DNA from 3 places in the Lysinibacillus sp. OL1 genome. Region 2 is predicted to be linked to each of the others. Evidence: riboswitches for the same ligand, from Rfam matches in the RefSeq annotation. Region 2 holds a riboswitch; each other region holds the start of a gene.
What was found. A riboswitch is a leader RNA that binds a small molecule or an ion and turns the genes downstream of it on or off. The one in region 2 is predicted to bind thiamine pyrophosphate.
Positions count from the first base shown of each region.

Region 1: another riboswitch for thiamine pyrophosphate. It lies ahead of thiT (energy-coupled thiamine transporter ThiT); the one in region 2 lies ahead of thiM (hydroxyethylthiazole kinase).
Region 3: another riboswitch for thiamine pyrophosphate. It lies ahead of EW028_RS05220 (ABC transporter substrate-binding protein); the one in region 2 lies ahead of thiM (hydroxyethylthiazole kinase).

Region 1 covers NZ_SJDS01000012.1:48,844-52,127, forward strand. Annotated here, with positions in the region: gene map (type I methionyl aminopeptidase) at 1-462, opposite strand, end outside; gene thiT (energy-coupled thiamine transporter ThiT) at 625-1,185, opposite strand; TPP riboswitch at 1,320-1,427, opposite strand; gene EW028_RS19125 (magnetosome magnetite crystal formation protein family) at 1,553-1,876, shown strand; gene EW028_RS25920 (hypothetical protein) at 1,932-2,054, shown strand; gene EW028_RS19130 (AAA family ATPase) at 2,095-3,284, opposite strand, start outside.
Region 2 covers NZ_SJDS01000007.1:141,756-145,039, forward strand. Annotated here, with positions in the region: gene thiD (bifunctional hydroxymethylpyrimidine kinase/phosphomethylpyrimidine kinase) at 1-738, opposite strand, end outside; gene thiM (hydroxyethylthiazole kinase) at 726-1,493, opposite strand; TPP riboswitch at 1,577-1,674, opposite strand; gene mbcS (acyl-CoA synthetase MbcS) at 1,865-3,284, shown strand, end outside.
Region 3 covers NZ_SJDS01000002.1:169,438-172,721, forward strand. Annotated here, with positions in the region: gene parC (DNA topoisomerase IV subunit A) at 1-1,229, shown strand, start outside; TPP riboswitch at 1,338-1,448, shown strand; gene EW028_RS05220 (ABC transporter substrate-binding protein) at 1,601-2,596, shown strand; gene EW028_RS05225 (thiamine-binding protein) at 2,598-2,888, shown strand; gene EW028_RS05230 (ABC transporter permease) at 2,888-3,284, shown strand, end outside.

The sequences.
Region 1 (3,284 bases), on a different contig from region 2:
ATTTGCCTCGCGTTCAACAGCTTTACCAATTTGATTTAATTTAGATCCAGCCTTTACCTTTGTCATTGCTCGATCAAAGGCACTTTTAGCAACACGGCAAAGCTTTTCTTTGTCCTCATAGCCATCACCCACAACAAATGAAATACCTGTGTCAGCAAAATAGCCATTTAAAGAGCCAGAAACATCAATATTTACGATATCTCCTTCTTGAATAACACGCTTTCCTGGAATACCGTGTGCTACTTCTTCATTGACACTAATACATGTATACCCTGGAAAATCATATTCTCCCTTTGGTCCTGAAATCGCGCCTGCCTCTGCAAACATGCGACCAGCAATTTCATCAAGCTCAAGTGTTGTAACACCTGGTTTTGTTGCAGCTTTCATTGCTTCGCGAATTTCAGCACAAATGCGTCCTATTTTTTTAAAAGCTTCAATCTCTTCTTGCGTTTTTACAATCATGTATAACGTCCCTTTCATCTAATATCTATTCTTTAATATAACATAACTTTTTATGCGTATAACGATAAACGCTTTAAATATTGTATGCTTTCCTACTTTGCAAAGTGCTAAAAGAGTTATTCACGACAAAAAAGTCCCTCCACTCATGTGAAGGGACTAGCATTAAAATTTTCTTTGCATTAATTGTGGAGCGGCTGTGAATAAAAGAACACCAACGACAGCCGTTAAAATGGTTGCTGGTAGCATATATGTACCATTGTAGATGATGGAATAGATCCATGCATTTTGGTCACCCGCATATTCGGCAAAAAATACAGCACCAGCAATTGTATGTGCTGTGTATCGTAAGAAGCCTGCGAAAACGGTACCTATGATTATATAAAGTGCCATTTTTGTTTTGTTCATATGTTTAGCAGCGTCTAATACTGGTCCACGTACAACCGCCGCTAATCCTACAACAGTAAAAGCAACGCCATAATCTAGTAATCCTTGTAGCCAGTGCACAATCGTAGCACCAAACATGGTTTGCATTACACCTACGAGTAATCCAGTTGTTAGCCCAGCTACTAAGCCCCAGCGAAATGCTATTAACATAATTGGTACCATAACAAGACTAACTGAGCCGCCTTGTGCCCATACTTTAAAGGAAACCTGATCCAGTACGAGACCAATCGCTGCAAAAATCGCAATCTCCACAAGCATTAATAGTCTTTTTTTGTCCATACATATTCTCTCCTTTGTTCCGATGTAGGATACAAGAGCAGGAATAGAAAAGCGCTGATATGTCTCTTTCTGACACCTTTTTTCCTTTAAGGACGAAAAAACGATGTCAGGACAGAGCCTCACATCGTACAAGTGTCGGTTTCTATCCACATCCCTACGCAAGCGTTAACTTACAGGTTCGAAGAGTCAAGGCATTACGTGCCCAGTCTCAGCTGACATCATCAGCTCCCCTTGTGGTCGTTACATCTGAATTTATTTGAACACTCTCATTGTACGCAAAGGATTAAAGGATTACAACCTTCCATACATCATTTTTTTGAAACTTTGCTGTTTTTCATGCGTAAATATTTAAAAAGGAGGTACAACTATGGAGAATCAAAAAATTTTAGCTGCCTTTAGTTATCTTAGTATTTTCTTCGCCCCTTTTATCGTTCCATTAATTGTATATTTTGTAACAAAAGACAGTGATGTAAAAAGCCATTCGATTCGTGCACTTGTCTCTCATTTAATACCTTTTGTTTTTGGCATTCTATTCTTTATTGTCTTTGTTTTTTCTACATTTAGTTTAGATCCAACCTCCAATAACAAGACGGTGATGATTATTTGGTTTGCTTCATTCGCCATCTATGCTCTCGTCTCACTAGGTATTGTGATTTGGAATATAATTCAGGCTGTTCGTGTTATCCGTTAATGTTTTATTTTTAAGTGAAACAGGTAGTAGTAATTGTAAAAGGAGCTGTTTTGGGATGAAAGTATCAAACGTTGTAAAAACCGCCGTTAAGTTAGCACCTATTGTTATTCCTATCGTAAAAAAAGTAATGGCTGCAAAAAAGGGCACAACGCCTACAACCACCACTCGAAAAAAATAAAATGAAGGCGTATTCCTTTTAGAGGAAATACGCCTTCGTTTTATTTCACTTCAAAATGGGTTTGACTATGGCCATTCAATGTTTTTTCTACATGTAAAACTGCTGGCATTGCAGATTTCAATTCAGGTACATGCGAAATAACGCCAATCATACGACCCGAATCCTGCAAATCAATTAATGTATCGATTGCTTTATTTAGTGATTCCTCATCGAGCGAGCCAAAGCCCTCATCAATAAACATCGTTTCAATATGAATATTACCTTGGTAGCTTTGAATCACATCTGCCATCCCCAATGCAAGGCTCAACGAAGCATTAAATTTTTCGCCACCTGATAAAGTTTTGACATCTCGTAATTGATCTGTATAAGCATCATAAACATCAAGACCAAGGCCACTTTGCTTCGCATGCTTTTCTAATCTATCTGAACGTCTAAGCTCAAATTGACCGTTTGATAAATGATACAGACGTATATTGGCAGCTTCTGTAATTTGATCTAAGTAGTTAATTTGTATATAACGCTCAAAGGATAGCTTTTTCGAGTTTTGTCCATTTAATAATCCATAGAGCTCCTTTACTCGCCCTGCTTCTTGTTCAAGTAAATGAAGCTCTTTCGCTATTTCTTCCACCTTTTCACTAAAGCCTTGGCATGCTTGTATAAAGCCATTGATCTGTTGTAAACGTTTAAATGCTTCCTCATAGGAAACTCGATGCTGTTCTACTCTTGCTTCCATCGCCTCTAAATCTTGCTTCTCTTTTCCTTGAAGGTATGTAGCCCCTTCGGTAATCTGAATTTGCAACGTGTGTACTTGTAAAGCATAGTCGCTACATGCTTTTCGAAGTGCATCCAATTGTATGGCACTCCGTTTAGCAGTTGCATAAGCCTCATAGCTTTCGAAACCTATTTCTTGCATATCTGCTGAAAATTGCTGAAGCTTTTCATTCATTTTAAGCTGTAATTCCTCAAAGGACTGTTTGGCAATTTCTACTGTTAGTGTTGCATTGCTAGCTGCTTCCTTTGCTACATGCAAATTTTCTTGACTCACTTGCCAACTTTTTTGAAGCCCTTCTTTCTGTTTACTAACTTCATTAAGTTGTTGCTTTAATTGCTGTAAAGTTGGTAAATTAGGGGGCATCTGCTTAAGTTGTTCGTCTACAACCGCTTGTAATTTTGTCCATTCTTTTATCTTCTCTGCTAAATATTGCTCTAGCTTCATATGCTTATTTCGTA
Region 2 (3,284 bases):
TAAATTATACATAATAGCTAATTGAATAAATTTTTTAGCTTCTATAATGGCATTTTCCAGAGCAAATCCTTGTCCAAGAAAAGCAGTAAGTGCTGCGGAAAATGTACATCCAGTACCATGCGTATTTTTTGTTTGGATGCGAGGAGACTGCATCGAAAAAGAACGCCCATTTTTTAAAAATACGTAATCAATGGCATAAAGTGGATCTGCTAAATGACCACCTTTAATGATGACACATTGTACACCTAGCTGTAACAAGCTTTGAGCTACTTCTTTCATATCTTCAAAATGATGAATAGATCTCCCAGTAAGTGTCTCTGCCTCGGGTATATTGGGCGTAACAACCGTAGCAAGTGGTAATAAAGTTGAGCGTAAGGCATCGATAGCTTCTGGCTGTAATAGGCTTTCCCCACCTTTTGCAATCATCACTGGATCAACAATCAGTGGAATGTTTAGCTCCCTGATCTTGTGTGCAATTGCTGTGATAATTTCTGAGGAATAAAGCATTCCTGTTTTAATCGCAGCGATTGGAAAATCTTCTACTAAGGCTTCTAATTGTTTTTTTATAAAGGAAACGTCAATCGGGCAAACACCTGTTACACCCAAAGTATTTTGAGCAGTTAGAGCAGTAATAACAGAAGTACCAAACACTTCTAATTCCTGAAATGTTTTTAAATCAGCCTGTATACCCGCGCCACCACCACTATCTGAGCCAGCGATTGTTGTTACAATATGCATGAAGCTGCACCATCCTTTGATAAGCGATGTATAGCATTGAGTAAGGCTATTTGAAAATCACCAATGTCTGCAGTAAATGCGGATGCCAGTACACCTGCTTTTTTATAGTAAGTAAGTGTTTCTGTTAATTGTTGGTAAGGATTATGGCTTACACTATAGGCTGCGCCACAAATTGCGCTAAGTAAACAACCTGTACCCGTTACTTCCGTCATTTGTGGATGACCACCAGCAATCCATTGGCTATGCTTGCCATCAGTTATAAAATCGTGTTCTCCTGTGACAATAACAATGCATTGATAGCGTTGAGCCAATGATGTGGCTTCTAATTCCATAGCGATAGTGCCATGACCACTATCGACACCTTTTTGTTGCCAATTTACACCAGCTATTGCTGCTAGCTCGCCGAGATTACAGCGAATCACCGCAAATTGTATGTTTTCCAGTAAGTATCTTACGGTTTCCTTACGATAAGTTGTGGCTCCAACTCCGACAGGATCTAAAATAACAGGAATACCAAGTTTATTGGCTTTTTCGCCTGCTAATAACATGGCACTTTTTGTGCGATCATTAAGTGTTCCAATATTAATTAATAATGCTTGAGCAATGGCCACCATCTCCTCTACCTCTTGGCAGTCATCGGCCATTACTGGTGAAGCACCTATCGCCAATAAACCATTTGCTTGAAAATTTGCCACTACATAATTGGTAATACAATGGATAAGTGGTTGCTGTTGACGAATTGTTTGAAAAATCATTGTAGTCCTCCTTTAGGGATGGACGTAAGCATGCAAAAAAGGCTCTTTTTGTGTAAAAATGCACGAAAAGAGCCTTTCATCTGAAAACGATGTTTATTGCTCCCTACGTCAGTATTAACTAACAGGTTCAAAGGGTCAGGTTTTACCTTCTCAACTCTTACGAGTCCCCCTGCAATCTTGCTTTTAGTTGACCAAAATGTACCATACTTTTCAGTTGTATTCAATAGCAAGTTTTCCTATAGATAAAATGTGACCGATGCCATATAGGAGAGTATGATAGTTGTCATGACTTTACCGAAATTAAGCACAAACCATTGAAAATGCTGAAAAAAGAGTCTTATAATGTGTCATAACAAAAGGGGGCAATTGCCATGAAAAGACAAGATTTAGTTGCACCAGAATGGTATAACATAGTAGAGGAAATTGAAAAATATGCTCAGGATGCAACCAAAAATGCTTTAATTATTTATGAGGAAAACCAAGACATCCAATGTATTACATATGCACATTTATTGGAAAAAGCGAATCAAGCAGCACATGTATTCACTAAGCAAGGTTTAAAGAAAGGTGATGTCATTTTAGTGATGGTACCACGTTCAGTGGAAGCATATATAGTGTATATTGCTGCATTGAAAGCGGGTTTAACGATTATTCCAAGTTCTGAGATGTTAAGAACAAAGGATATTGAGTATCGAATTCATCATGCAAATGCTAAAGCAGTTATTGCATTCGAACCCTATATTGAACAGTTCGATAAAGTTGGAAATTTACAAGACATACTGCAATTTGTCATAGGGAATGCACATGAACCTTGGCAGAACATACTTGAAAAAATGAATAATCAACCTACAACCTACATAAATCCTATCCCAACAAAAAGTACAGACCATGCATTTTTAGCCTATACAAGCGGAACAACAGGAAATCCAAAAGCAGCAGTGCATACGCATAGTTGGGGCTATGCTCATTTACGAACAACAGCACCACATTGGTTGGGGGTACAAGAAAATGATATTGTTTGGGCGACTGCAGCACCAGGATGGCAAAAATGGATATGGAGTCCGTTTCTAGCTACTTTAGGTAGTGGTGCTACTGCATTTGTCTACAAAGGTAAATTTGAAGCAGCTTGTTATTTAGCATTGCTTGAGCGATTCAAAATCAATGTATTATGCTGTACACCAACTGAATATCGTTTTATGGCAGCGCTTGAAGATTTATATGAATATGATTTAAGTGCGATTCGCCAAGCTGTATCAGCTGGTGAGCCATTAAATAGTGAGGTCATTAGAGTATTCTTGGAAACATTCAAATTACAAGTGCGAGATGGCTATGGACAAACAGAAAATACATTATTGGTAGGCACAATGGTAGGAATGGACGCAAGAGTTGGGTCGATGGGAAAACCTACTCCTGGCAACACTGTTGAAATTATTAATGATTTGGGCAAACCCGTTGCAATCGGAGAAGTTGGTGATATTGCTGTTCATCGTGAAACACCAGCCCTCTTTAAAAAATATTTAAATGATCCTGAACGTACAAATTTACAATTTCGTGGGGATTGGTATATTACAGGAGATCGTGCCTATAAAGATGAAGATGGCTACTTTTGGTTTGACGGACGAGGAGACGATGTTATTATTTCCTCAGGCTATACAATTGGCCCTTTTGAAGTAGAGGATGCTTTAATGAAGCATCCAGCTGTAAAAGAGGCTGCTGTTATAGCGAGCCCTGATAAAGTAAGAGGAAATATTGTCAAGGCATTTATTGTTCTGCGCGATGGTGAAAAAGGTG
Region 3 (3,284 bases), on a different contig from region 2:
CGAAGCTTAATTTACAAGCAAAGTTTGATTTTACAGAGGTACAGGCAGAGGCCATTGTAAGCCTGCAATTATATCGTTTAACGAATACGGATATTACAGAGCTTCGTCATGAACAGGACGAGTTAAATAAGCTAATTGCGAAGCTAGAGGGGATTCTACAAAGTGAAGCAAAGCTAGTGCGTGTTATTAAACAAGAGTTACTAGATATTAAGAAGCGCTTTACAGAGCCTCGTCGCTCGAAGATTGAGCAAGAAATTGAAGAAATTAAAATTACATTGGATGTCCTTGTGCCAAGTGAAGAGGTTGTCGTAACAGTAACGAAGGATGGTTATATTAAACGTACATCCACACGTTCCCATGCCGCTTCAAACGGGCAAGATTTTGCCATGAAGGATTCAGATTATTTATTGTATGAAGCAAACTTAAATACACAGCACCATCTATTGCTGTTCACAAATCGAGGCAATTATATTTATCAGCCTGTTCATGAGCTGCCTGATATACGCTGGAAGGATCTCGGCCAGCATATTTCAAGTATTGTGCCAACAGGGGAAGATGAATCCATTATTGCGGTTTATGGCTTCGAAACCTTTGACCAGCCAAATACGTATGTCTTCACAGCCACAAAAGATGGCCAAATTAAGCGCTCACCACTCGCAGACTATGCGGTAACACGTTATTCAAAGCCAATTAAAACGATGAACGTCAAGGCTGGTGATGCGATGATCTATGCATCATTTGTAACAGATGACGTGGAGCTGATGCTCACAACGGATACAGCCTATGCGATTCGTTTCCCTATGGAGGAGTTACCAGTTACAGGTGTGAAAACAGGCGGTGTGAAAGGGATCACACTAAAAGATGGAGAAGCCTTAGTTGGAGTCAATGTGTTACAGCCTGATGTTACCAACTATGTAGTGATTGTGACACAGCGTGGGGCCGTGAAGAAAATGAATGTTGCTGAAGTTGAAGTAGCAAGTCGTGCAAAACGTGGACTAAAAGTATTAACAGAGTTAAAAGCAAACCCTCACCGAATTGTGGCAGTTGTTCAAGCAACAGACGAGGAGCAGGTTGTGATTGAAACTGAAAAAGGTGTTCAAGAGATGATTGACGTACAAGCATTGTCTCGTGCGGATCGACATTCCAATGGTTCATTTAAAGTGGATATTGCAACAGATGGAGCAATTTCTCATGTTGTAACAGCCAAAAAAGAACAGAAACCAAGCTAAAAGCATGCCCAGCCTCTTAGGAGCGCTGGGCTTTAAGCTCTATTCAAAAATAGCACCTTGTCATTTAAGTGAAACTATGGGTATAATAATCATCGAAAAGTTCATAGCGAAAGAATGTAGGGGGGCTAGTAATTGCTAGCTGAGATTGTGTCCGGTAGACGCTGACCCTTTGAACCTGATTTGGCTCGTACCAGCGTAGGGAACATCTAATCAAAAAGCAAAGTTTTGAAGATTGATTGCAATACGTCTGGGAGGAATCCTAGGCGTTTTTTATGTTTTCAAGCAACAGCTTGCCAACATTGTATACGCTTTCTTCTGGTGACAACATTCATGCATGAACACTTTCATATTACAAACTGGGAGGCTTTCGCATGAAAAAATGGTTTTTTATTTTATTGGCAGCACTATTGACATTAGTAGGCTGTAGTGACAAGGATGACAAGCAGGCTGCTGACAAGCTGAAAAAGGTGTCTGTGGTACTGGATTGGACGCCGAATACAAATCATACAGGACTATATGCTGCAAAAAAACTCGGTTATTTTGAGGAACAGGGCTTAGATGTTGATATTATTATGCCTGGCGAGGCGGGCGCAGATCAGCTTGTTGCTTCTGGAAAGGCGGATTTTGGCGTGAGCTATCAGGAAGGCATAACACAGGCACGAGTACAGGGTGTGCCGCTGGTCTCCATCGCAGCAATTATACAGCATAATACATCTGGCTTTGCTTCTATTGCTTCGAAGGGCATTACATCGCCAAAGGATTTTGAAGGTAAAACCTATGGTGGTTGGGGCGCGCCATTAGAGCAAGCCGTTTTACAATCACTCATGCAAAAAGAAAAGGCAGATATTAATAAGCTAGATATCGTCAATGCAGGGGATTTAGATTTCTTCACAATGATGGAAAAAGATATAGATTTTGCTTGGATTTATTATGCATGGACTGGTATTGAGGCTGAGCTGCGTGGGGAAAAGATTAATATGCTATATCTTACAGACTATAGTGATCAATTGGATTATTATACGCCGGTTTTAGCTACAAATGAAAAAATGATACAGGACAACCCCGATGTAGTCAAAGCCTTTGTGGCAGCTGCATCGAAGGGCTATGAATACGCAATTAAAAACCCAAGTGAAGCGGCTGATATTTTAATCGAAGCGGCTCCTGATTTAGATAAAGCGTTAGTGCATAAAAGTCAGGAATGGCTGGCTGATAAATATCAGGATGATGCCAAGCAATGGGGAGAGCAAAAGCTTTCTGTGTGGGAAAATTATGCGAAATGGATGTCAAGCAATCAAGTACTAGAGGGCGAATTTGATGCGAAAAAAGCCTTTACTAATGATTTCTTACCTAAAAAGGAGGCCAAATAAGATGGCAAATTCATTAATCAGTGTACAAATCATTCCGAAGACAGAGAAATATGAAGATGTTATACCATATGTCGATGCAGCAATTGCGGTGATCGATGCTTCTGGGGTGAAATATGAGGTACATCCATTGGAAACAACGCTGGAGGGTGAGCTTTCAACATTGCTCCAAATCATTGAAAAAATGAATGAGAAAATGATTGAACTTGGTGCCATTAATGTCATTACACAAGTGAAAATTTTATATCAGCCAACAGGTATTACGATGGATACATTAACGGAGAAATATCAGTAATGAAACGTGCATTACAGAAGGGAAGGACGATAATTTTTATCGCCTTCCTCTTGTTCATATGGGAACTAATCGTGCGGTTTGCTGAAGTTCCTCATTGGTTAGTACCCACACCAAGTAGTATTTTGTCAGAAGCCATCCAGTCGTATCAAACCTTTCTACCACATGCATTCGCTACAGTACAATTAGCTCTACTAGGTTTGGCCATTGGCATCGCTTGTGGGCTAACGGTGGCAATAGTGTTGCATCGATTTACATTTATTCGAGAACTGTTTTATCCAATTCTTATTATGTCGCAGAATGTTCCTATTCTAGTCTTGGCACCGCTCCTTATTATTTGGTTTGGCTTTGGCTTATTACCGAAGCTTATCATTATCTGTCTTGTGTGCTTTTTCCCGA